2 regions of the Paenibacillus sp. BR1-192 genome follow, and region 1 is predicted to be linked to the other one. Evidence: predicted binding sites of a transcription regulator. Region 1 holds the regulator's gene; the other holds the start of a gene.
What was found. The regulator Rex, encoded in region 1, represses fermentation and respiration genes when NADH is low (regulators of the CRP and FNR family bind a similar motif). The targets are predictions, from matches to a motif close to TTGTGAAATATTTCACAA.

Region 1 (12,111 bases):
TCAAGTGGATCAGCCTAGTCCTTGCCTACGGGGTCGAGGCAGCCCAAGGATGGCTGGAAATGCAAACGGCTTTGCATCACGCGGGAGCGTCTTCTGCTCCGCTGACCTTCATCCGGCAGCTTGACGTGTGGCTGCAGGATCTCCGGATCCGCAGCTTGAAGGATTTGGCCATCACCGGCAGCGAATTGCTTGAGACGCTGGGCAGACGCGGAGGCCCATGGCTTGGGGAACTTCTTGGGCTGCTGCTGGGGAAAGCGGCGGCAGGTTTGATTAACAACGATAAGGAATCGTTGATTGAAGAAGCAAAGCGGGTGGTAATTCATAATGAAGGATCATGATCAAGACAACGCACTTCTGAAAATGTTCCAGGAGAATGCCGGTCAGTTTCTGTCCGGGGAAGAGATTAGCCGAAAATTGTCCATCAGCCGGACGGCCGTATGGAAGCAGATCAATAAGCTTCGGAATGCAGGGTATGATTTCGAGGCCGTTCCGCGGCTTGGCTACCGCATGTTGGACGAGCCGGACCGACTGAGCGGGGATCAACTGACAGCGGGCATGACCAGTCGGTACTTCGGCAAATCGATCAAGCTGCTGGACAAAACGACGTCAACTCAGGAGGATGCCCGGCAGTTGGCGGAAGAAGGGGCAGCCGAAGGCACGCTTGTCATCTCGGAAGAGCAGACAGGCGGCCGGGGCAGAATGGGAAGGAAATTTCATTCCCCGAGAGGCAAAGGCATATGGATGAGCCTGGTGCTCAGGCCGAAGCAGCCGCTGCATCTAACCCAGCAGCTTACCTTATTGACAGGCGTGGCGGTATGCCGCGCCATCGCTAAATCCGCCGGCGTGCAAACCGACATCAAATGGCCGAACGATATTCTGTATCAGGGCAAAAAGGTTTGCGGCATTCTGCTGGAGTCCGCAACCGAAGATGAAAGAGTACGCTACTGCATTGCCGGCATCGGAATCAGCGCGAATCTGAAAGAAGCGGATTTTCCAGAGGAATTGCGGAACGTTGCGACATCGATTCGCATCGCCGGCGGGAAAACCGTCAACCGGACATCGCTGATCCAGTCCATCATGTCGGAGATGGAGGTTTTATACGAATTGTACAACGAGCAGGGCTTCGAGCCCGTAGCCTCGCTCTGGGAAGCTTTATCCGGAACGGTGGGCCGCGAGGTTCAAGTACAGACGGCCCGTGACCGTTTTAGCGGGATTGCGACGGGACTCAACCAGGACGGCGCTCTGCTGGTCCGCAACCAGCATGATGAACTCGTTCCCGTGTATTCGGGCGATATTCTTTTTAATACCAGGTAAATGAAACATGGTGAAATCGGAGCTGGAATTTGATATACTACAACTATAGAGGCGGTATCGCCATGAGCGAATTGCACTCTGCAGCAAATGGGAATTATGATTTAGAACACCTTCATAACTGTTATGCCGGTTACGTTGGATTCTGCTCTGAGCCGAAAGGACCGAGACAGAAGGGACGATCGCGAGTGACTCTTTTTTGCCTTTCGGACTTTTTAGCAAGTACGTGCTAAAAGGTTTTTTTTATTGTGTCGAACTACATCACACAGGGAGGCTGTGTCACAATGGCAGGCAAACAACCACTGAACATCGTGAAACTGAAGAACATGAAGAAGAAGGGCGTACCGATCACGATGCTGACCGCGTACGATTATCCTTCCGCCAAGCTGGCGGAAGAAGCGGATATTGATATGATACTGGTGGGCGATTCCCTCGGCAACGTCGTGCTGGGTTATAACTCCACGATTCCCGTCACGCTGGACGACATGGTGTACCACACGCGCGCCGTCGCTCGCGGAGCCGAGGATACGTTCATCGTAGCGGATATGCCGTTCATGACTTATCATGGAGGCATCGATGAAAGCTTGCGCGGCGTTCGGCGATTGATGCAGGAAGGTCATGCGCATGCCGTGAAAATGGAGGGCGGCGAAGAAATCGCCGATACCGTAAAACGGATCGTACAATCCGGGGTCCCGGTGCTGGGCCATATCGGTCTGACGCCTCAGTCGGTAAACCAGATCGGCGGCTACCGGATTCAAGGCAAGGATGCCCAAGACGCGCAGCGGCTCATGAACGATGCGAAGGCGCTTGAAGCGGCCGGCGCATTTGCTATCGTGTTGGAGCTGGTTACGGAAGAAGCGGCTGCTGACATATCCAAAGCGCTGAGCATCCCGACCATTGGCATCGGCGCCGGTCGTTATTGTGACGGCCAGGTGCTGGTATTCCATGATATATTGAAATACGCGTCCCCTTATCGGGACAAACGCTTCGTGAAAACCTACGCCGATGTCGGCTCCGTTATCCGCGAGGGTATCACGCGGTATGTGAAGGAAGTGAAGGACCGCGCATTCCCTGCCGAGGAGCATGTGTTCAAGACGGAGAACAATGCCGGTTCCGAAACGACAACGGCATTATATGGAAGCCAAAAGGAAAAGGTGGGCACGACATCATGAAAGTGATTCGCAGCATTGCGGATTTAAGATCAGAGCTTCGGGACCGGCTGGAATCCGGCAGAGGCCCGGTAGGCCTCGTGCCTACGATGGGATATTTGCATGAAGGACACGCCAGCCTGATGCGGAAGGCGCGGGAAATGTCAGGCACGGTGGTCATCAGCATCTTTGTCAATCCGATTCAGTTCGGACCGGGCGAGGATTATGAAACTTACCCACGGGATGAAGCGCGTGACCTGGCGTTGGCGGAATCCGAAGGGGTGGACGTGGTATTCATTCCCGCGGTAGAGGAAATGTATCCTCAGCCGACCAAAACCAAAATTGCCGTAGCTGAAATTACGTCATTGTTGTGCGGGGCCTCCCGCCCCGGACATTTTGACGGTGTCACCACGGTTGTGAATAAATTGTTCAATATCGTAAAGCCCGACTATGCCTTCTTCGGGATGAAGGATGCGCAGCAGGTGGCCGTCATAGAACAAATGGTACGGGATTTGAATATGGATGTGACCATCGTGCCATGTCCGATCATTCGCGAATCCGACGGCCTTGCCCTAAGCTCGCGGAACGTGTATCTGAAGCCGGAAGAGCGGGAACAGGCTCTTGTGCTGTCGGGCTCGCTGCGGACGGCTCAGGAGGCAATCCGGCAGGGACAAGCGACGACGGCAGGAGAGATCCGCGCTCATCTTCGGGATTATATATGCCGTTCTCCGCTCGCTGATATCGATTACGCGGAATTGCTCACCTTCCCGGAGCTTGCGCCCGTGGAAGATTCATACCGCATTGTGGATGAAGACAGACCCGTCATCATGGCGCTGGCCGTGCGTTTTGGCCGCACCCGTCTCATTGACAATGCATTACTTCAACCAAAAGTAGGGGGATCCCATGTTTAGAACGATGATGAAATCCAAAATCCACCGCGCAACGGTGACGGAAGCCAATCTGAACTATGTGGGCAGCATTACCATTGATGAGGATCTAATGGAGGCTGCAGACCTTCTGGAGAATGAAAAAGTTCAAATCGTGAACAATAACAACGGCGCCCGTCTGGAAACGTACGTAATCAAAGGCGAGCGCGGCAGCGGCGTCATCTGCTTGAATGGGGCAGCCGCACGGCTCGTACAGCCCGGCGACAACGTCATTATCATTTCTTATGCCATGATGTCCAAAGAGGAATACGACCATCACACCCCGACGGTCGTGATCGTCGACGAATCGAATAAGCCGGTTACGACGGAGTATCGCGAAGTTCACGCCGCCATTCTCTGAAGAACCAAAATGTGTCGGGACCCTAAAGGGATGAAAAGACCGTCTTCTACAGAAAATGAGTTCAGGTCGACGCACTGATCTCATTTTTCCGCTAAGGGTGGGATGCAGCTATGTTTCAACATGTATTCGCCGAAATGAACAACATGTTAGATGAAATTGTGAAGCATTACCCTTCTGCTCAAGGTCCCCAAAAACAGGCGCTGGTACAAAACTGGAACATGCTCAAAAGCATGAGCGAGGGCATTATCGAGGAGTGGCTGCATTTTGAAGAAAAAATGGCCATCTTCCGCGAGAGTGCAGCGTCACCTCCGGTTTTTCCGCCGACCGAAGCGCCTGAATTGCAGCTGGATGCGTTCGTTCGCGGTCAAGGTTACTACAAGCTGTTGATGTTCCAGCCGGCCATACAGCAGTTTGAGGCAGCCGCTGCGGTATTTCCGGACAGCCTTCTGATCAAGTTGTACATTGCCATGTCCCATCTGTATTTGGGGCAAACCGCCCAAGCATCCGACGTACTGATCTCCATCCTGCCCCTGGCTGACAACAGAAAGCTTCGGGCGATGATCTACAATGCGCTTGGATGCATCGAGGTGTTGAATGGACAGCAAGCAAAGGCCGAGGAACATTTTGCGCTGGCAATTCATAGCGATCCGACGCTTCCCGACCCCATGATCAACCTGGAGGTCTGCAAGCAGAATCGCGGTGAGCTCCAGTACGGCAGCCAATTGATCTCTTTGCTGTAGAAATCAAGCCACAACAAGAAGCGATGCCAGAGCTCACCTTGAGACTTTGGCATCGCTTTTTGCGTACGGGAGCGGTACAGAAAGCCAGGGGATTTTTTACCCGGAATGTTCAAAACCCGCAACTTCTGGTATGCTGTTAATTAGTCTGGAGGAAAGGGATTTTATCGAAATGAAATTTGCCGTATTGGATTTTGAAACCACGGGCAACCAGTCTGCAGATGAAATCATTCAGGTTGGACTGGCCATCATCGAAGAGGATCGAAGCATATCCCGCGTATACGGCACCTATGTCAATCCCGGGATTCCGATCCCTCCTTTTATTACCGGTTTGACCGGCATTTCCGACAGTGATGTAGCGGATGCTCCGTCATTGGAAGAAATGATGATGGAGCTTGTGCCCATGCTCGACGATGTCGTATTGGTTGGACATAACGTCGCTTTTGATTTTAACTTTTTGCAAAACGCGCTCGATCGCTGCGGCTATTTACCGTTCAGCGGCCGTATTCTAGATACGATGCACTTCTTAAAAATATGCTTTCCCTCGCTCCCGTCCTACCAGCTCGGGATGGTGTCCTCTCATTTCGGCCTGGAGCATGACCGTCCGCACCAGGCGGACAGCGATGCGCTTGCCACAGCCTATGCGCTGCTGAAATGTTTGGAGGAGATCGACGAGCTTCCGCTGCTCACCATTCAGCGTTTAAGCGACCTGTTTGCCGACGAGGACAGCGATTTGGCCTGGTTCTTTGACGGCATTCGTTCCGACAGGGAGCACCGAGCCGTACAAGTGGGAGACACCCATACGTACTACCGCCAGTTTGCCTTGGCGGTGGATGATTGGAACGATATAGCACCTGTCAGGGATGAGACGGAGCCCAACCCCTTGGCCGATGTAAGCTTCGAGCAATACATGAACGATGTTCGTGAACGCCTGAAGGAAACGCTGCCTCATTACGAGAGCAGGGATGCCCAGGACATGATGTTCCAGGAAGTGATGCAGGCGCTGGATGACAATAAACATCTATTGATCGAAGCGGGCACGGGAACCGGCAAATCCCTTGGATATTTGCTGCCGTCGATCTATCAAAGCGTGAAGCAGGAACAGAAGGTTATGGTGAGCACGCATACGATCAACCTTCAAGAACAGCTGCGTGACCGGGATATTCCCCTGCTCACCCAGGTTGTTCCTTTTCCTTTTAAGGCGGCCATTTTCAAGGGCAGGGGACATTATTTGTGTTTGAGAAAATTTGAACATAAAATAAATAGAAGAGATTTTCATTCCCCGAAGGAAGACGTAATCACGGCGGCCCAGATGCTGGTCTGGCTGACCCAGACGGAGAACGGGGATGATGAAGAGCTAAACCTTGGCGGACGCGGAGGGGATTTCTGGGAGACCATCTCCAGCGATTCGGATTCTTGCCTCGGACGCGCCTGTCCTTGGTTCCGCAAATGCTACTATCACAGGGCCAAGCATGAAGCAGGCATCGCGGATGTCGTCATTACGAACCATTCGAAGCTGTTCACCGACGTGAAGGCGAATCATCAGCTGCTGCCAAGCTATGAGCGCCTCGTCATCGACGAAGCGCATCATCTTGAGGATGTCGCCGGCAAGCACCTTGGCTTGCAGATGAAGTATTTTTCGGTGGTCCATACCTTGACCCGCATGTACAAAGACAGCCGAAGCGGGCAGCTCCCGGCTCTGCGCCAGCTGCTGCAAGCTTCGCCGCACGAGAAGGCAGTCGAATGGTCTTCCGTCATCGACCGTTTGTATCCGGACCTCATTACTGCAAAAGAGAACTGGGATCGGCTCAGCGATCAATTGTTCGGACTGCTTCCGGAACGCGGAGACGCTTCTCCGGGAGATGCCGGCCAATTCTCGCTCCGCCTGTCCCCGCTTAAGAAGCCGAAGGATTGGGATTCGATGGCCGAACTGGAGCATCAAATTCATCTGACGCTGGGCGATGTCGTGCGCAAGGGCGATAAGCTGATCGCCGAAATGAAGGAAGATTTGGATGACTACAGCGCGGACAGCCTGTTAACCGACCTATCGGGCCTATTTAAGGACCTGGCCTCGCATCGCGAAGACCTGCGCTCCTTCATGGCCCTGAACGATGAGGGCACGGTATACTGGATGGAGGCGAACGGCAATTTCCGCAGCAAATCGCTGCAGTTGTATGCCGTGCCCGTCGACGTGAGCGCTCATCTGAAGGAATTGTTTTTTGACAAGAAACAAAGCGTGATTCTGACATCGGCGACCTTGTCGGTGGACAAATCGTTTCAGTTCATGATCGAAAACCTGGGTCTTCAGGAAGCGGCTGAAGCGGGGAACCTGAACACGGTTCAGCTCCCGTCCCCGTTTAATTACAGGGAACAAGCCCTTCTTGTCGTGCCGCGCGATTTTCCGAGCGTGAAGGGATCGGTCGGGGATGCACTCTTTGTGAATACGCTCGTGAAGTCTTTGGCCGATACGGCCGTCGCTACGCATGGCCGCATGCTCGTCCTGTTCACTTCCTACCGGATGCTGCGCCAGGTGCACGAGCCGTTGAAAGAAGCGCTGGCATCAAGCGACATCACGGTATTGGGACAAGGTATGGACGGAACCAGCCGTACCAAGTTAATCCGAAGATTTCAGGACAGCAGCGCTTCCGTGCTGCTGGGCACCAGCTCCTTCTGGGAAGGGGTAGACATCCCGGGCGAGGCGCTGACTTGTCTTGCCATCGTCCGGCTGCCGTTCCAGCCGCCGAATCATCCCTTGGTCGAGGCCAAGAGCGAACTGCTGCAGCAGCAGAAGAAGAATCCCTTCATGAAGCTTTCGGTTCCGCAAGCGGTCATTCGTTTCAAACAGGGGTTTGGGCGTCTGGTGCGAACAGCACAAGATAAAGGGATCGTGATCGTGTACGATACCCGGGTCATTGAATCCTATTACGGGAAGTATTTCTTATATTCCTTGCCGGGGCCGAAAATGGAGCATATGCCGACAGAGGGGATCGTTCCCCGAATTTCGGAATGGCTGCAGGAAGAGGCAAGCGCGGGAAACCAAGCGGAATAAAGTGAAACCAAGCACGATCAACAAAAAAGATGTAGTTATTAACCTATTATTAGGGGGAGCATGCATGAAATCGGAAAAAATTTCGGAAGCCGTGGTCCGCAGATTACCTGTATACTTGCGCTATTTGAATGAGCTTCAGAAGAGGGAGGTTTCCACGGTTTCCTCCCAGGAGCTGGGACAGAAGCTGGACCTCAATCCTGCTCAAATTCGTAAGGACCTGGCGTATTTCGGTGATTTTGGACGGAAAGGGATCGGATATGATGTTTCTTATCTGATCGAGAAGATTCGCCAGATTCTGAAGCTGGACCAGAAGATCAATGTCGCACTGGTCGGGGCCGGTAATCTTGGACATGCATTATCGAATTACAATGCATTCCTGAAGGATAATATGAAGATTGTGGCGATTTTCGATTCGTATTCTCCCAAAGTTGGTATGAAAATTAACAATTTGGTCGTACAGCCGATGGAAGAGCTGGAGAAGACGGTTCATGAGCACGGCATTCGAATCGGGATTATTACCGTTCCGGATTTCGAAGCGCAGAACGTCGCGAATCAGCTTATCGCCTCAGGGATCGAGGCGATTCTGAACTTTGCGCCAACCATCCTGAAAGCCCCAGCCCATATCCGGATTCATACGGCTGATTTTACAACGGATTTGCAAAGTTTGGCCTATTATTTGGATAACGGCAAGGAGGATGCAGCACATGACAACAACGAAGTGGATGGTTAAGAACGGAACGTTTGCAGTACTGGAGGAAGGCCAATCCGTGCTTCGCGGATACCTGGTGGTTGAGAACGACCGGATCACGTACCTGGGCGAGGAGGAGCCCGTCGTGGAAGAGGGAACAGAGATTATCGACGGAACCCATCTGTTCTTCCTGCCCGGATTGGTGAACACGCATGGACATGCCGCCATGTCGCTTCTTCGCGGCTATGGGGACGATCTGGCGCTGCAGGTATGGCTTCAGGAAAAAATGTGGCCGATGGAAGCCAAATTCACGTCAGACGACGTATATTGGGGCACATCGCTCTCCGTGCTGGAGATGATCAAAGGCGGAACCACGACGTTTGTGGATATGTATGACCATATGGATCAGGTCGCGAAGGTTGTCCAGGACTCGGGAATGCGCGGCGTCCTGACGCGCGGCGTAATCGGTTTATGCCCGCCCGAGGTACAGCAGCAGAAGCTGGATGAGGCGGTGGCATTCGCGAAGGATTGGCATGGCAAGGCTGGCGGCAGAATTACGACGATGATCTCGCCGCACGCGCCTTATACCTGCCCGCCGGATTTCATCGAAAAATTCGTTCAAGCATCCCATGACTTGAACCTGCCTTTGCATACCCATATGTCCGAAACGGAAACGGAAGTGGCTCAGAATGTTAAGGACTACGGGCTTCGCCCCGTTGCCCATTTGGAGAAGCTGGGCATGTTCTCCCGTCCTACGCTCCTTGCGCATGCCGTTCATCTGACCGATGAGGAAATCGAAGTCTTGGCCAAGCATCAAGTAGCCGTATCGCATAATCCCGGAAGCAATTTGAAGCTTGCCAGCGGAGTCGCCCGCGTACCTGCGCTGCTGAAAGCCGGCGTAACGGTGTCGCTCGGTACCGACGGACCTGCTAGCAACAATAACCTGGATATGTTCGAAGAGATGCGGCTGGCTGCCCTGATCCATAAAGGAGTAAGCGGGGATCCGACGGCCATTCCGGCCTCCGATGCGCTCCGAATGGGCACGGTATACGGAGCCAAGTCCGCTTTCCTTGAGGATATCGGTATGCTCGCGGTTGGGATGAAAGCCGATATGATCGCATTGAATACGGATCAGGCGCATTTCCTTCCACGGACCGACTATATTTCTCACGCGATCTACTCTGCCAGCGCGAAGGATGTAGAGCATGTATGGGTTGACGGCAAGCAGGTGGTGAAGAATGGCGCGAGCCTTACTCTCGACGAGGAACGCATCCGCCGGGAAGCGCAGCGTGCATTTGAGCGTCTTACAACCCTCTAGGGAATAATCAAGGGGAGCGAGGAAGACGGATTTGAAGAAAAAAACGAAGTGGATATTGCTGAGTGTGTCCGGCGTCCTGCTATTATTGCTTGGCCTACAGCTCTATTATTCCTATGTTATGAAAGATACGTGGAATGAAGAAAGAATGGCGATCCTTGCAGCGAAACAGCATGGCCAATTGGTCTCGTCCGACAAGACCTATAAATCGGTATGGGGCGAGGACAATAACTATTGGGTGGTCAGCGGGAAAGATAAAGACAATCAAGACCGCATGGTCTGGGTGAAGTTTACGGACGATAACGTTCCTGTTGAAGGGACAGATGCCGTTCAGTCCGTGTTATTGAATACGGGCATGTCAGAGGCCGTGATGCGGGACCAGATCCGTAACGAAATGCCGGGTGCGGTCATCAAGCGATTGCTGCCGGGAATGTATGAAGGCGAGTATGCCTGGCAGCTGCAATATGAAAACAACGGTCAGCGCGGCTACAGATTCTATCGTTTTCAAGACGGAAACGCCATCGGAAATGATATTATTCTTCCTAATCAATAAGAAAACAAATGAAAAGGCGTCCCCTCATAGGGATGCCTCTTTGGCACATAAATATGTAAGCGTATACAGAAATAAATTGGTAAAACTGTTCTAAATATTTTCACAGACAAGCATGAAAAAGTATATAAGATGTGATATACTCGTACTTGTACGAATTGAGCAGATCAATTACATGCCTCACCATATATCGTTGTTATATGTATTATTGTGCTGCAATTGCTATACAAAATTTCATATCGAAAATTGAAGGAGGAACTTCATGAAACTGCGCATTGTACCTATCATGCTGACTGTCGTGATCTCAGCATCGGTCCTCTTTGGCGGTTGGTTTCTGTATCGGCAGATGGCTTTGCAGAATCCGCTCGCAACTGTTGTGTCACAATACGATGGCGTGAAAAGTTCTCATATAGATATTAAACAGGATACCGTGACTTTGAATCTTGATTTGGCTCCGGATGCGAATTTACAAGGTTTGGTTCAGCATATTAAGCAGGAAGGCAAGTCCGTGATCGGCAAGCGGGAATTGAGAATCCAGGTGGAGGACCATTCCTCGGAAGCATTGGATCAATGGTGGGAGCAAGCGATGCTGTCGGTTGCCGAAGCGATGGACAATAAGCAGTATACCGATATTCAATCATCGCTCGAGCAGTTGGCTGCCCAGTCGCCGAATTTGAAAGCAAAAGCAACGATCGACGACACCAATGTCTATGTCAGCTTGTCGGACGGCAAGTCTGGTAAATTTATAATCTTGCCGCGTCAACCTGGCAAAATGGAGGTGTGGAACCATGCCTAAATTAGCAAAAGAAATCATGTTAGGCTTCATTCCGGTTTTGTTGGTATTCCTTGTGTTTGTCGGCGTAAACATCGTGCCTCTCTTAATAGCGGCAGGACTCGTAGGCGGCTTGCTGTTTATAGCCAAGATGAAGGGCGGCATCGCGGTTGGTGCCGGAAATGAGCGAAAGCGGAAGAAGAGCGGCCCGGCCAAGCTGACGTTCGAGGAAATCGGCGGGCAGGATAACGCTAAGCAGGAGCTGCGGGAAGCATTGGATTTTCTGATTCGTCACGAGGATATCAAGAAATTCGGCATACGTCCATTGAAGGGGATTCTTCTCACAGGGCCTCCGGGAACAGGGAAGACCTTGATGGCCAAGGCCGCTGCCCATTATACCGATTCTATATTTGTCGCTGCTTCCGGCAGTGAATTCGTGGAGATGTATGTCGGCGTCGGTGCAGGGCGAATCCGGGATTTGTTCAAGGATGCCCGCAACCGCGCGGCCAAAGAAAACAAGCAAAATGCCATCATCTTCATCGATGAGATCGACGTCATCGGCGGTAAACGCGAAGGCGGCCAACAGCGAGAGTACGATCAAACGCTGAATCAGCTGCTGACCGAAATGGACGGCATCTATTCGCAGGACACGCCTCGCATTCTGGTGATCGCCGCAACGAACCGTAAAGAAATGCTGGACAGCGCGCTGCTGCGTCCAGGACGATTCGACCGCCATATTCAAGTGGATCTGCCTGATAAGAAGGGCCGGACGCATATCTTAAACCTGCATGCGGGCAATAAGCCGCTGCATCAAGATGTCGACCTGGAAAAAATAGCAGAGGAAGCCTACGGCTTCTCGGGTGCACAGCTGGAGAGCGTCATGAACGAAGCCGCCATCTATACGATGCGCGAGAACGAACAATTTATCCATCAGCGTCATCTGTCCATGGCGATTGACAAGGTCATGATGGGCGAGCGTTCCGACCGTGAATCGAATTTGGAGGAGAAAAAGCGTGTTGCCATCCACGAATTGGGACATGCTATCATGGCAGAGCTGGTGCGCCCAGGCAGCGTGAAGCAAGTCGCGCTCAGCCCGCGCGGCAAGGCGCTTGGTTATGTTCGCCATAATCCGCAGCAGGAACAGTATTTGTACACAAAAACCTTCCTGGAAGAGCAGATTATGATCGCTCTTGGCGGCGCGGCCGCCGAAGAGATCTATTACGGGGGCCGAAGCACGGGCTCCAGCAATGACTT
Region 2 (12,111 bases), 3.2 Mb from region 1:
TGCGATGATCGAATGCGTTCAGCCCGGCGGGTAACTTCTTCTAATCAACCATAAAAGCCCACATCACCGTGGTGAAATGGGCTCTTGGTTCAACGGGAAACCTGCCTTGAAATAAAGCTCAAAAAAAACTCTCCTATTCCTTCGGGTGTATCATTTCTTCCGGACGGACGATCCGGTCAAAATCCTCTCCGCTAAGCAGACCGCTTGCCAGCGCCGCTTCACGAAGCGTTGTCCCTTCTTGATGCGCACGTTTCGCGATGGCGGCGGCATTCTCGTATCCGATATGCGGATTCAGCGCCGTCACCAGCATTAGCGACCGCTCCATGTTCGCGCGGATCACGTCAAGATTGGCTTCGATGCCGATGGCGCAATTCTGGTCGAACGAATCCATGGCATCCGACAGCAGACGCACGGACTGCAGGAAATTATAAATGATGACCGGCTTGAAGACGTTCAGCTCAAAATTGCCCTGGCTTGCCGCAAAACCGATCGTGGCATCGTTGCCCATCACTTGGCAGACCACCATCGTCAGCGCTTCGCTCTGGGTTGGATTTACTTTCCCCGGCATGATGGAGCTTCCCGGTTCGTTGGCAGGGATCGTGAGCTCGCCGATGCCGGAACGGGGACCGCTTGCCAGCCAGCGAACATCGTTGGCGATCTTCATCAGATCGGCAGCCAGTGCCTTCAGCGCCCCATGGGCAAATACGATCTCGTCATGGCTGGTCAGCGAATGGAACTTGTTGCTGGCGGACGCGTAGCTTTTTCCGATCTGCAGGCTGATTTCGGCCGCCGTCATTTCTCCGAATTTCGGATGCGCGTTAATGCCGGTACCCACGGCGGTGCCGCCAATAGCCAGCTCGCGCAGCGGTTCTACGGCCGAAGCCAGCATCAATTCGCACTTCTCCAGCATCCGGTGCCAGCCGCTGATTTCCTGTCCGAGCGTCAGCGGCGTTGCATCCTGAAGGTGCGTACGGCCGATTTTGATCAGGTCCTTATATTCATCGCTTTTCTTCTCGAACGTTTTCTTCAAGCGGCGGAGCGCAGGCATCACTTGATCTTCCATGGCCACGACCGCAGCCATGTGCATCGCCGTCGGAAACGTATCGTTGGAGCTTTGGGATTTGTTGACGTCATCGTTGGGATGAACGCGCAGCGTGCTGTCTTTTCGCTCGAGCAGCTGATTGGCCCGATTCGCAATGACTTCGTTCACGTTCATGTTGGACTGCGTGCCGCTGCCGGTCTGCCAAACCACCAGCGGAAAATGCTCATCCCACTTGCCGTCCACGATCTCGTCGGCCGCGGTTGTGATCGCATCCACCTTATCTGCATCCAGCTTGCCGAGCTTGCCGTTGACGATGGCCGCGCTCTTCTTCAATATCGCGAACGCCCGAATGATCTCCTTCGGCATCGTTTCGGTTCCTATCCGGAAATTCTCGGAACTGCGCTGTGTCTGCGCTGCCCATAACTTATCCGCAGGCACTTTAATCTCACCCAGGGTATCCTTCTCAATACGATAATCCATCCCAACTTCCTCCTTTGGTCTCCTTGAATGCTGCCATGCCCTGAACGAGAGCCCTTCCACCGTGGAAGAGCCCGATCCTCGGGTTCAATCGCATAGCATAAAGCGCTTTATATTCCATCTCTCCTATTATGACACAGACTTGCCCAATAAAAAAATATACGCGATGAAGGCTGCGGCTGTTGTTCTCTAAGTCTCAGCCCGGCTGCCTTCCGGGCTCGCGGTCGTTTACGGGCATATGACTTGTAACGAACGGCGGTCACCGTTCCGTTCGCCGTCCTTATTCAGGCTGAGTCAATCATCTCCCGGCCTTATAACAGCCACTCGAACCAGCGCGCATGCCCATCCGTGCGTGCCGCCGTAAACTTGCTCGGCACGCCCCCGAGGATATACTCGGCATGCAGATTCTCATCCTGCATATTGTTGTAGACGTGCACAATATCGCGCTTGCTTCCAATCTCGCTCAGATGCCGCAGCAATTTTTGCTTGGACGCCTCCGAAATCTGGTTGGCCACATGCGTATGAAACACGCAGATCACGGCCTCTTCCGGAATCTCCTTCACGATGTCAGGCAGCAGCTCCGTCCCATCCCCCTCCCGGAAACGTACGTCTGACTGCTGCTTCAACGCTTCCGCCGCATGCTCCAGCATGGACACCCGATCGTGATTGCCCGGCCAAATCAAAGCTCGCAGCCATAAGAAATGCTCCGGGTTCCGTACGTCATTCACATGCAGATCGATCCCCATCCGGTAAACAACCGGCGGACTGGAGGCCAGCAGGAACGGTTTGCGGTTTCCCCTGATCTCCGATGTAATGTGCACCTTCGATTCCGTAAGGCCGTAACTCGCCGTGTCTCCATAGGAATAACTGTATTGATCCCACAGCAGCTGCAATCCGGCACTCGTTCCAAGCTCCACTAGGGCAAGCGGCTTCCGGACCTTGTCATAAATGGAGCAGAACACCGGATACAGGTACGCGCAGCGACGGACCTCGTTCGTCTGTACCCGTTTGCGCTTCAGGATTCCGATAATGGCTGCTTCATGCTCCAGCACGAATGCCCGGAAATGGGGATAACAGGAGGCCATCTCCTTCGGGTGCTCCGCAAGGCCGGGGTAATACGCCCTCAGCTCCGGACCCTCGCCCTGAAGCAGCAAGTATTGAACCGCTCCGAACAGCATATTGGGCACGGGCTGGCCGGACGGAACCAACGCAGCGACTTGCAGCACCTCTTCATCATCGGCAATATGCCGGGCCAAATACTCATAAAACACGCTGGAACCCGGACATTCCCGCTCGGCAAAATGACGAAATACGTTCACCAACCGTTTCGAATCCACCCTATACCACACCCCTAACGTTGTAATGAACCCTTGATCCTGCTTAAGACTAATGTTACATCTTTCCAGAAGCCGCGTGGATTCCGATCTTTTATCGGACTCATAAGAAAAAAGAAGGCAACAAAAAGAAGAACCCGCCTCCTGAAAGGCCGGTTCTTCTGCTGGCAAATCGCCTCGGCTGTCTATACCGCCGGACGATCCAAACGGTACAAGTTCCGATACCGCGGATATCGCTCCATCAGCTCATCGTGGGTGCCCCGCATAACGATTCGACCGTTTTCCATGAAGAGAATCTCATCCATGCGCTCCACGCCGACCAGATGATGCGTCACCCAAATCAAGGTGCGGTCCTGCAGGCTGGCGAACATGGTGGACAGCAGTTCCCGCTCGGTTTTGGGATCCAGCCCGACCGTGGGCTCATCCAGAATGACAACGGGCGTCTTCTGCAGCAGGATTCGGGCCAAGGCCACGCGCTGGCGCTCTCCTCCGGAGAAACGCTGCCCGGCTTCCTGCATGCGGGTGCCAAGTCCTTCCGGAAGGGAGGCTACCAACGGTTCAAGCCGTGCCATGGCGGCGGCGTCCCGGATTTCAGCCTCCGTGGCGTCCGGGGAGCCAAGCCGAATATTGTTCGCAAGCGTTGTGTCGAACAAGTGCGGACTCTGGTTCAATACCGAAATGACGGAAGAAATCTCATCGCCGAAACGCGCTGACTCCACGCCGCCTAGGGTAAGGCTTCCTCCGGATGGCGCCAGCACGCCCTGGATCAGCTGCAGCAGGGTCGATTTGCCGGCACCGGAGCGCCCGATGACGGCTACCTTGGCGCCGGGAGCAATATCCAGCGACACATCGGTTAATGCAGACGCCTCCCTGTCCACGCCGGATGGTTCCAGCCCCGATGGGCCGTCTGCCCCCTGATCATAGCGGAAGCTGACGCCGTCCGCCTTCACATGAACGCCGCGGCTTATGACGGATTCCACCTCTGCCTTATCCAGCATCTGCGGCAGGTCCTGCCGCCCTTCGGAGGCATCCGCGCTTTCAATCGCCCGGAGCCTTGCAACCGATTGGCCGTACTGCGGAATCCGCTCAACGGCTTCGGATACCGGCAGAAATGCATCCATTAACGGGAACACAACCAGCACAAAAGCCGCGATCAGCGTAACGTCGATGGCACCGTCCGCATACTGTCGTCCCGACCAATACACCACCGAGACCACCGTCACGGCAACCACGCCTTGACCGATAAAGGCGCGCAAGCGCGACCAGCGCTTAAGCGAACGGTCGGTCCGGTCCACCTCGGCTTCATCCGCCTCGTAACCGGTCAGGAATTCCGTCTGCCGGCCGCTGACGTACCATTCATGAATGCCCAGGACCGCGTCGGTCAGCTTCCGGTAGAGGTGGCTGCGGGCCTGTTTCACTTCCCGATTCTTCCGTTTGGTGAGCAGCAGCGAGATCAGCGGCAGCACCAGAACCAGCACCGCTATATACAGTGCGAGCAGAAGGGCGAATGCCGGATCAAACAGACCGACGGCCAGAATGACCCCGGCATATAACACAAGCGCAACTATCGATGGGAAGACCGTTCGGATGTAAACGTCCTGCAAATACTCGATGTCATCGGAGAGCACCCCCAGCAGATCCCCGGTGCGATACCGGGAAGATAAACGGAGGGCTTGCGGTTCCAGAATGCGGTACAGCCGAAGCCTCATGCGGGACAGGATGCGAAGAATCGTATCATGCCCCACCAGGCGCTCCACGTAATGGATCACCGCCCGGCCGATGCCGAAGGTGCGAACCCCTACGGTCGGCACGTACACCATCAGGATGTTTTCCGGACGCAGGGCGGATTTGGAGATCAAATAACCGGATGTGAACATGAGCATCCCGGCAAACATAATGGTGAGCACGCCCAGCGTGACAATGAGCAGAAAACGCCAGAAATTTGCCGTTACATAGGGTCGAAACCACGATTCCTGCTTCATTGTACTCCCTCCATCTGCGATGTCATCAGTCCGTAATAGACGCCCTGTCGTGCCATAAGCTCCTCATGGATTCCCGTTTCCGCAACGCGCCCCTGGTGCAGGACGATGATATAATCCATATCCTGCATCCAGTGAAGCCTGTGCGTCGCCAGAAATACCCACTTGTCTTGAAAAAGGGACAGCATCGTCTCCTTCAGCTCATACTCCGTCTCAATATCCAGATGCGCCGTCGGCTCATCCAGCAGCAGAACCTGCCGGCCGCCAAGCAGCGCCCTGGCCAAAGCCACGCGTTGTGCCTGGCCGCCGCTTAAAGCGCGTCCGCCGCCGCCGATCATCTCCGCAAGGCCGCCCGGCAAGCTTTTTACCAGCTCCGACAGACCGGCCGCCTTTACCGCCGCTTCCACTTGAGCTCTGGACGCCTCCGGCGCATAAAAGCGCACGTTCTCCTCCAAGGTTGCCCCGAACAAATACGGCTGCTGCGGCATATAGGTGACCTCCGACCGCCACTCGCGTCGGTTCGATTCTTCCAGCATCATGCCGTTCAGCGCCATCGCTCCGGATGTTGGCGCCATGAAGCCGCCTAACAGCTCGATCAGCGTGGATTTGCCGGCTCCGCTCTCCCCGACGATGCCGATCTTGCGTCGTCCCGGTATTCGGAAGGTGACCTCCTCCAATGAAGCGGGCCCTTGTTCTTCGTGTCTGAGGCCGATACCGGAGAGCTCCAGTACGCTGTCCTTTTCCCAACGGAATGATGACTGCGGCCTGCGGCTGGGACCCGAGAAATTATTTTGAATTTTAAATGTTAGGCCCGTTGAGGTTCGTTCCATCGTTTCTGCCGCCGGGGTTTCAAGCGCTCTCGTTGGCTCGAATGGACCCGCGCCGTTAGCCGAACCCTCCTCAGCAACAGGACTTGAGCTACCGCCCGAATGCCCCTTCCGGGCTTCTCGGATGATGGATTGCATCGCTTCCCCTGCCTGCTTGCCGTCCAGCGTGGCGTGGAAGTCCGCTCCAACCATGCGCACCGGCAGGAAATACTCCGGTGCCAGGATCAGGATGAGCAGCGCGGGCAGCAGCTCCAGGCTGCCGTTAATGAGGCGCAGGCCCAGGTTTACCGCAACCGACGCCACGGACAGCATCGTAAAGAAATCCAGCGCAAAAGAGGACAGAAACGCCACGCGCAGCGTCCGCATGGTAGCTGCACGATACCCCTCGCTGACCTGCTGTATGCTCGCGCCGTGCTTGCGGCTCTGTCCCAGAAACTTCAGGGTGGTCAGCCCTCTCAGCGAATCCACGAAATGATTGGATAGCATCCGGTAGGAATCCAGCTGCCGTTCGGTCTGCTTTCTCGCGGCAAGGCCCACGAGGATGAGAAACACGATCAGGATCGGCATGGTCACCAGCAGAATGATGCCCGAGATCCGGTCCGTCATGAATACGTACAGCCATACCAGCGCCGGGGTAATGCCCGCCCCCATCATGCGAGGTATGGTCAGCTCCGCATATTTGCGGAACTTGCCGATGCCCTCCAGCACAAGCGTAACCACATTGCCTGTTCCTTCCGACCGGACAAAGGACGGCCCGTTCCGAAACAGCTCCTCCAGCAGCTGCTTTCTCAGGCTCGTGCCCGTCTCCTCGGCAAAGCGCTGCGCGATTCCTTGCTGCACGACCGAGATCCCGTGGCGCGCCAGAAAGGCAAGCAGGAACAAGGCAATGGTCTCCCCCTGCTCCTGCAGCGTTGATCCCGCAAACAGGGCGGATACGGCTTCCGCCAGCCATTTGGCTTGCAGAAGGATGGCCATGCTCTGTGCCAGGGTACATACGGCGACAAGGAAGAATACCGTCTTGGCGCCTTTGTATCCCAGCAGATCTTTTCCCATCAGTACTCCAGATGCTCCTTCTCATGTACCCGTTTGTGGAAAACGAAGTAACTCCAAATTTGATAGCCCAAAACAAACGGCAGCAGCGATACGGCCACAATCGTCATAATCTTGAGGGAATACGGTCCGGAGGCCGCATTATAAATGGTCAGGTCAAATGCAGCGTTGATGGAGCTGACCATCACGCGCGGGAACAAGCCCACGAACACGGACGTTACCAAGAGTGCGATGACCGCGCCGGTCATCCCGAAAGCCCAGCCGTCCCGCTTGACGTTCATGAAATATCCGCCCAGCAGGAATGCAAGCAGGGCCAGCACCAGCAGCACGGTTAACGCCACGCCGCGCTTCTCGAAGATATCGGTCATGAAATACGTCATCACCCCGAATGCCACGAACAGGGCCGTGACAGGAATCAGAAGTCTCCGGGCCATGCGGCGCGCCCGTTCCTGGAGATCCCCCAGCGTGCGCAGCGTCGTGAACATCAAGCCATGGAGCAGGCAGAGCATCACCATCGTCAACCCGCCGACCACGGTATAGAGATTCACGACATCGAAGAATCCGGCATGCAGCTGCATCTCTTCGTTAATCGGGAGCCCCTGGATCAGGCAGGCAAACACAACGCCGAGCAGGAATGGCGGAAGCACGCTTCCGGTGAAGATCGCTCCGTCCCACACCCTTTTCCAGCGGACATCGCCCACCTTGCCGCGGAATTCAAATGCCACGCCGCGCCCGATCAAGGCCAGCAGAAGAAAGACAAGCGGAATGTAGAACCCGCTGAACAGCGTGGCATACCAGTTCGGGAAGGCCGCGAACATCGCGCCGCCCGCCGTCAGCAGCCAAACCTCGTTGGCGTCCCAGAACGGGCCGATCGAGTTGATCAGCACCCGGCGCTGGGTATCGTTTTTGGCCAGCAGCTGCGTGGACATCCCGACTCCGAAATCGAAGCCCTCCAGGAAGAAGAACCCGATAAACAATACGGCGACGAGCACAAACCACAGTTCGTTAAGAGACAGCATTGTAGTCCTCCTTATTAAACGGATCGCTTGCGTGGTGATCGTCTTCCTCCGCCGCATACGGTCCTTTCTTAATGACTTTGATGAACAGATAGGCCATCACGGCTGCCAGCACCGCATAAATGGCGGTAAACATGATGAGCGAGAACAGGATCGAGCCTGCGCTTACGTTCGGCGAAACGCTGTTCTCCGTGGTGATCAGCCCGAATACCGTCCAAGGCTGGCGTCCGATCTCCGTCATGATCCATCCCGATGTGTTGGCGATGAACGGCAGGGAAATGCCGAACAGCATCAGTCTGAGGAACCATTTGCCGGCCTTCTCGACTTTTTTGCGCAGCATCAGCCACGCGCCGTACAATCCCAGCAGAATCATGACGCTGCCGGCAGCCACCATAATCCGGAAGCTCCAGAAGGTGGTGCGGACCGGCGGAATATAGTCTCCAGGACCGTATTCCTGCTCGTATTGGGCTTGCAGCTCCTTCATTCCGATGACTTCGCCGGAAAATTTGCTGTAGGACAAAAAGCTGAGCAAATACGGGATTTTGAACTCCATCGTATTCTCCTGCTTATCCGGATCGATGGCGGCGATGACCGTCCAAGGCGCGGGATCGTCGCTCGTTTCCCACAAGCTCTCGGCGGCGGCCATCTTCATCGGCTGCGTATCCACCAGATACTGCGCTTGCTGGTGGCCGAATACCGCAACCAGAATGGAGGTGATGAGACCCACCACGATGGCGATGTGGAATGATTTTTTGAAGAAATCCAAATCCTGCTTCTTCAGCAGCTTATACGCGCTTACCCCCGCTACCAGGAAAGCCCCGGTTGCCAGCGCACCGAAGATCGTGTGCGGGAATTCTACCAGCAGCTGACCGTTCGTGATCAGCGCGAAGAAATCATTCATCTCCGCCCGTCCATTGTTGATCTCAAAACCGACCGGACGCTGCATGAAAGAGTTCGCTGCCAGGATCCAGAAGGCGGACATCAGGGTGCCGAAGGACACCAGCCAGATGCTGAGCAGATGGACCTTCTTGGATAACCGGTCCCACCCGAATATCCACAGCCCGATAAACGTCGATTCAAGGAAAAACGCCAGCAGGGCTTCGATCGCAAGCGGTGCGCCGAACACGTCCCCGACAAAGCGCGAGTAATCCGACCAGTTCATCCCGAACTGGAATTCCTGCAGAATCCCTGTCACAACCCCGACCGCAAAGTTGATCAGGAACAGCTTTCCCCAGAACTTGGCCATTTTCTTGTAGACTTCCTGGCCCTTGACAACATACATCGTCTCCATGATGGCGATCAGAAACGCCAATCCGATGGATAACGGTACGAAAATAAAGTGAAAAATGGTTGTCGATGCGAATTGGATTCGCGCCAGCATAACCGGATCCATAAAAGATACCCCTTCCTTTAGCTCACGTGATCACTTCAAATTTGATTCTTTTTGTATTGTCGCAGACCGCGTCCTAAAGGATTGTGATAAACATCACAATATAATGGCCGAAATAGGTGAAAAAGTTATCAATTTGTGACGAAAATCACTAAGTAGGCAATGGATTATGTGAGGATTATCCATGGGAGCGTGGCTTGCGGCATCCACTCACAGGCTAAGCCCAGTATTTACGCACCAAAAAAGCAGGTTAGCCATGTAGGCCAACCTGCTTTAATGTATGTGCCACCTTATTGTACCGGACCGATCTCCGTCTCGATGAGCTTGAATTCCGTCACGTCCGCAATCCCGCGATTGGTAATGCGGATCTCCGGAATGACCGGAAGCGCAATGAGCGAGAACGTCATGAACGGCGCATGGATGGAGCAGCCGAGCTGTTTCCACGCTTCCTCCAGGGCAGCGACTTCCTCGGCTACGACCTCGACCGGACGGTCCGCCAGCAAGCCCGCAATCGGCATCGCCACCTTCGCCAGCACCTGGCCGTTCTGCACCACGATCATGCCGCCTCCGCACGCTGCCAGCTCGTTCGCCGCAAGCGCCATATCCTCGTCGTTCGTGCCCATCACGAGCAGGTTGTGGCTATCGTGCGCCACCGTGGAAGCAACCGCGCCGGACTGTAGTCCGAAGCCGCTCGCAAAGCCGAGCGAGATCTGCCCGGTTGCGCCGTGGCGCTCGATGCATGCCAGCTGAACCACGTCTTGGCCCAGGTCCGGCTGGATGACGCCCTGCTCCACGGCGAGCACCGCGGTCATTTTGGCGGTACGGGCACTGTTCTCGATGACGCGCACCACGTTCACTTCCGTACGCGCCGCATCGAACTTGCAGCGCAGCAAAAAGTCGGCGGCGGTAAGCGAACGCTGCAGCCGAACCGATTGAAAGGCCTTTTCCGGATACGAATACGCCGGGAACGCCTTCACGAGACGGCCGTTCTCCGCGACCACTTCGCCGTCCGTGATCACCACCGAAGGCACCATGCTCTTCAGATCGTCAATGAGCAAAATATCAGCCGTTTTGCCCGGTGAAATGCTGCCGAGCTCCATATCCATGCCGAAATATCGAGCCACGTTGATCGTGCCCATCTGGATCGCAGTAACCGGGTCCACGCCCTCCTCCATGGCGCGGCGGACCACATGGTTCATATGGCCGAGCCGCAGCAGCGTCTGCGGATACACATCATCCGTGACCAAGGAGATATTGTCGGTACGTACCTTGTCCTCCGTTACCACCTTAATCACTTCCTTCACATCCTGCCAAGCCGAACCTTCGCGGATCATCAGATGCATACCGAGGCGAACCTTTTCCAAAGCCTGCTCTCTCGTTACCGTCTCATGATCGGAGCTGACGCCGGTTGCCAGATAGGCTTGTAGCATCCGGTCGTCCTCGGCCGGAAAATGCCCCGTCACCGTCTTGCCCGCACGCAGCGTGGCTTCGATCTCTCCGCTCATGGTCGGATCGCCGTATACGACGCCCGGGAAGTTCATCACTTCGCCAAGCCCCGCGACGCCGGGCCAGGTCAGCCCTTCCTCGATATCGGCTACGCCCAGCTGCGCCCCGGCATCCTCCAGATCGAACGTCGCCGGTACGCAGGAAGGAATGGTGGTGAACACCTTCATCGGCAGCTGCTGCCCTTCCTCGTGCATCCAGCGCACGCCCTCCATGCCGAACACGTTGGCGATCTCATGGGGATCCATATAAACCCCGGTCGTTCCCGTAACGATGGCCGCTTTGGCAAACTCCGTTACGGTCAGCATCGTGCTCTCCACATGCATATGGCCGTCCAGCAGACCCGGCGAGATGAAGCGCCCATTCGCTTCGATCACCTGCGTCCCCTCTCCGATCGTATGATCGGCGCTGCCGATATAAGCGATGCGCCCGCACGCCATCGCCACGTCTATCCGTTCCTGAAGCTCGCCCGTAAACACATTGACCAGCGTGCCGTTTTTGATGACCAGATCGGCTGGCTCTTGTCCTAAAGCAACCTTCCCCAGCTGCCGGCTGACCTCGTATCGTTTCTGTCTCTGGATTGAACTCATGATGATTGCACGCTCCCCTTTTTTTAGATATCAGAAAGTATAAACTCGGAAGCTTGTGACTTCCTAATCTCGCAATAAATACTTCTTCTTACTGCGGTCGTCGGTAGACGTTTTTCTTATAATGAATCGGTAAAAGCACAAAATCGATCTTGCGTAACACGCCAAACAACCCGGACAGCGTATCTGCCCGGGTTGCCTGCAACTATATCCATTGAGGAAGAGAAGTCCGCGCGGCAGCCATGCATTGCTAATAGTCTGCACATCACCCCATCCGTTAAAACGTGCTTAGATCCCATTTCAGGCGATCTTGCAGCCCGGCTTCGATGTTTATGCAAAGCCGGGCTTGGGGAGCGGATTCTCAACCTTCATGTAGTCAAGTCATTTACGGTAACCTGGTAGAAACGCCTGGGCCCTATTCCCCGGCATATACATCAAGATTTGATTTTGAACCATGACCCATTCAATTCTTTGGTCGTTTCATTTGTTGTATGAATTATAATCCTCCTGCCCGAGAAGTCAAGCCATTGGAAGGAACTGCACATCGCCCCTACTACCCGATCACGCCAATTTCCGTCCCATTCTCTGCACGCGCTCGAGCCATTGTCTTCTTGCCGTCTCGGGCATTTTGCGGAGCTGGGTAATGTTCGTGGCACGGACGGTGCCCACGCCGCAGAACTTCAGAATGGAATGCTTCATCATCTGATGTCCCGGCTGTCCGAGATAGAACCGGTAGTAAACGTACGGCGAATCCATCGTGACGATCAGACGGGCCGTCTTCCCTTTGAGCAGCTGCTCCGGCAAAGGCGAGTTCCGGCGGTACTTAAAGGCGAATCCCGGCAGAAAAACCCTGTCGATGAACCCTTTGAGCAGCGCAGGCATGCCGCCCCACCAATTCGGATACAC

Region 2: a site for Rex is predicted at 9,200-9,217, ahead of P0X86_RS31060 (cytochrome ubiquinol oxidase subunit I). Genes of this name have one in related genera too.

What each region holds. Positions count from the first base shown of each region.
Region 1 is NZ_CP120718.1:2,740,328-2,752,438, forward strand. Features, by position in the region: gene P0X86_RS12210 (CCA tRNA nucleotidyltransferase) at 1-338, shown strand, start outside; gene P0X86_RS12215 (biotin--[acetyl-CoA-carboxylase] ligase) at 325-1,314, shown strand; gene panB (3-methyl-2-oxobutanoate hydroxymethyltransferase) at 1,596-2,483, shown strand; gene panC (pantoate--beta-alanine ligase) at 2,480-3,370, shown strand; gene panD (aspartate 1-decarboxylase) at 3,363-3,746, shown strand; gene P0X86_RS12235 (hypothetical protein) at 3,857-4,486, shown strand; gene dinG (ATP-dependent DNA helicase DinG) at 4,656-7,532, shown strand; gene P0X86_RS12245 (redox-sensing transcriptional repressor Rex) at 7,597-8,262, shown strand; gene P0X86_RS12250 (amidohydrolase) at 8,237-9,538, shown strand; gene P0X86_RS12255 (cell wall elongation regulator TseB-like domain-containing protein) at 9,570-10,088, shown strand; gene P0X86_RS12260 (hypothetical protein) at 10,348-10,881, shown strand; gene P0X86_RS12265 (AAA family ATPase) at 10,874-12,111, shown strand, end outside.
Region 2 is NZ_CP120718.1:6,754,914-6,767,024, forward strand. Features, by position in the region: gene fumC (class II fumarate hydratase) at 134-1,522, opposite strand; gene P0X86_RS31040 (DUF2332 domain-containing protein) at 1,831-2,856, opposite strand; gene cydC (thiol reductant ABC exporter subunit CydC) at 3,039-4,835, opposite strand; gene cydD (thiol reductant ABC exporter subunit CydD) at 4,832-6,712, opposite strand; gene cydB (cytochrome d ubiquinol oxidase subunit II) at 6,712-7,728, opposite strand; gene P0X86_RS31060 (cytochrome ubiquinol oxidase subunit I) at 7,715-9,118, opposite strand; gene ade (adenine deaminase) at 9,406-11,208, opposite strand; purine riboswitch at 11,559-11,660, opposite strand; partial or broken gene P0X86_RS31070 (NAD(P)H-dependent oxidoreductase) at 11,767-12,111, opposite strand, start outside.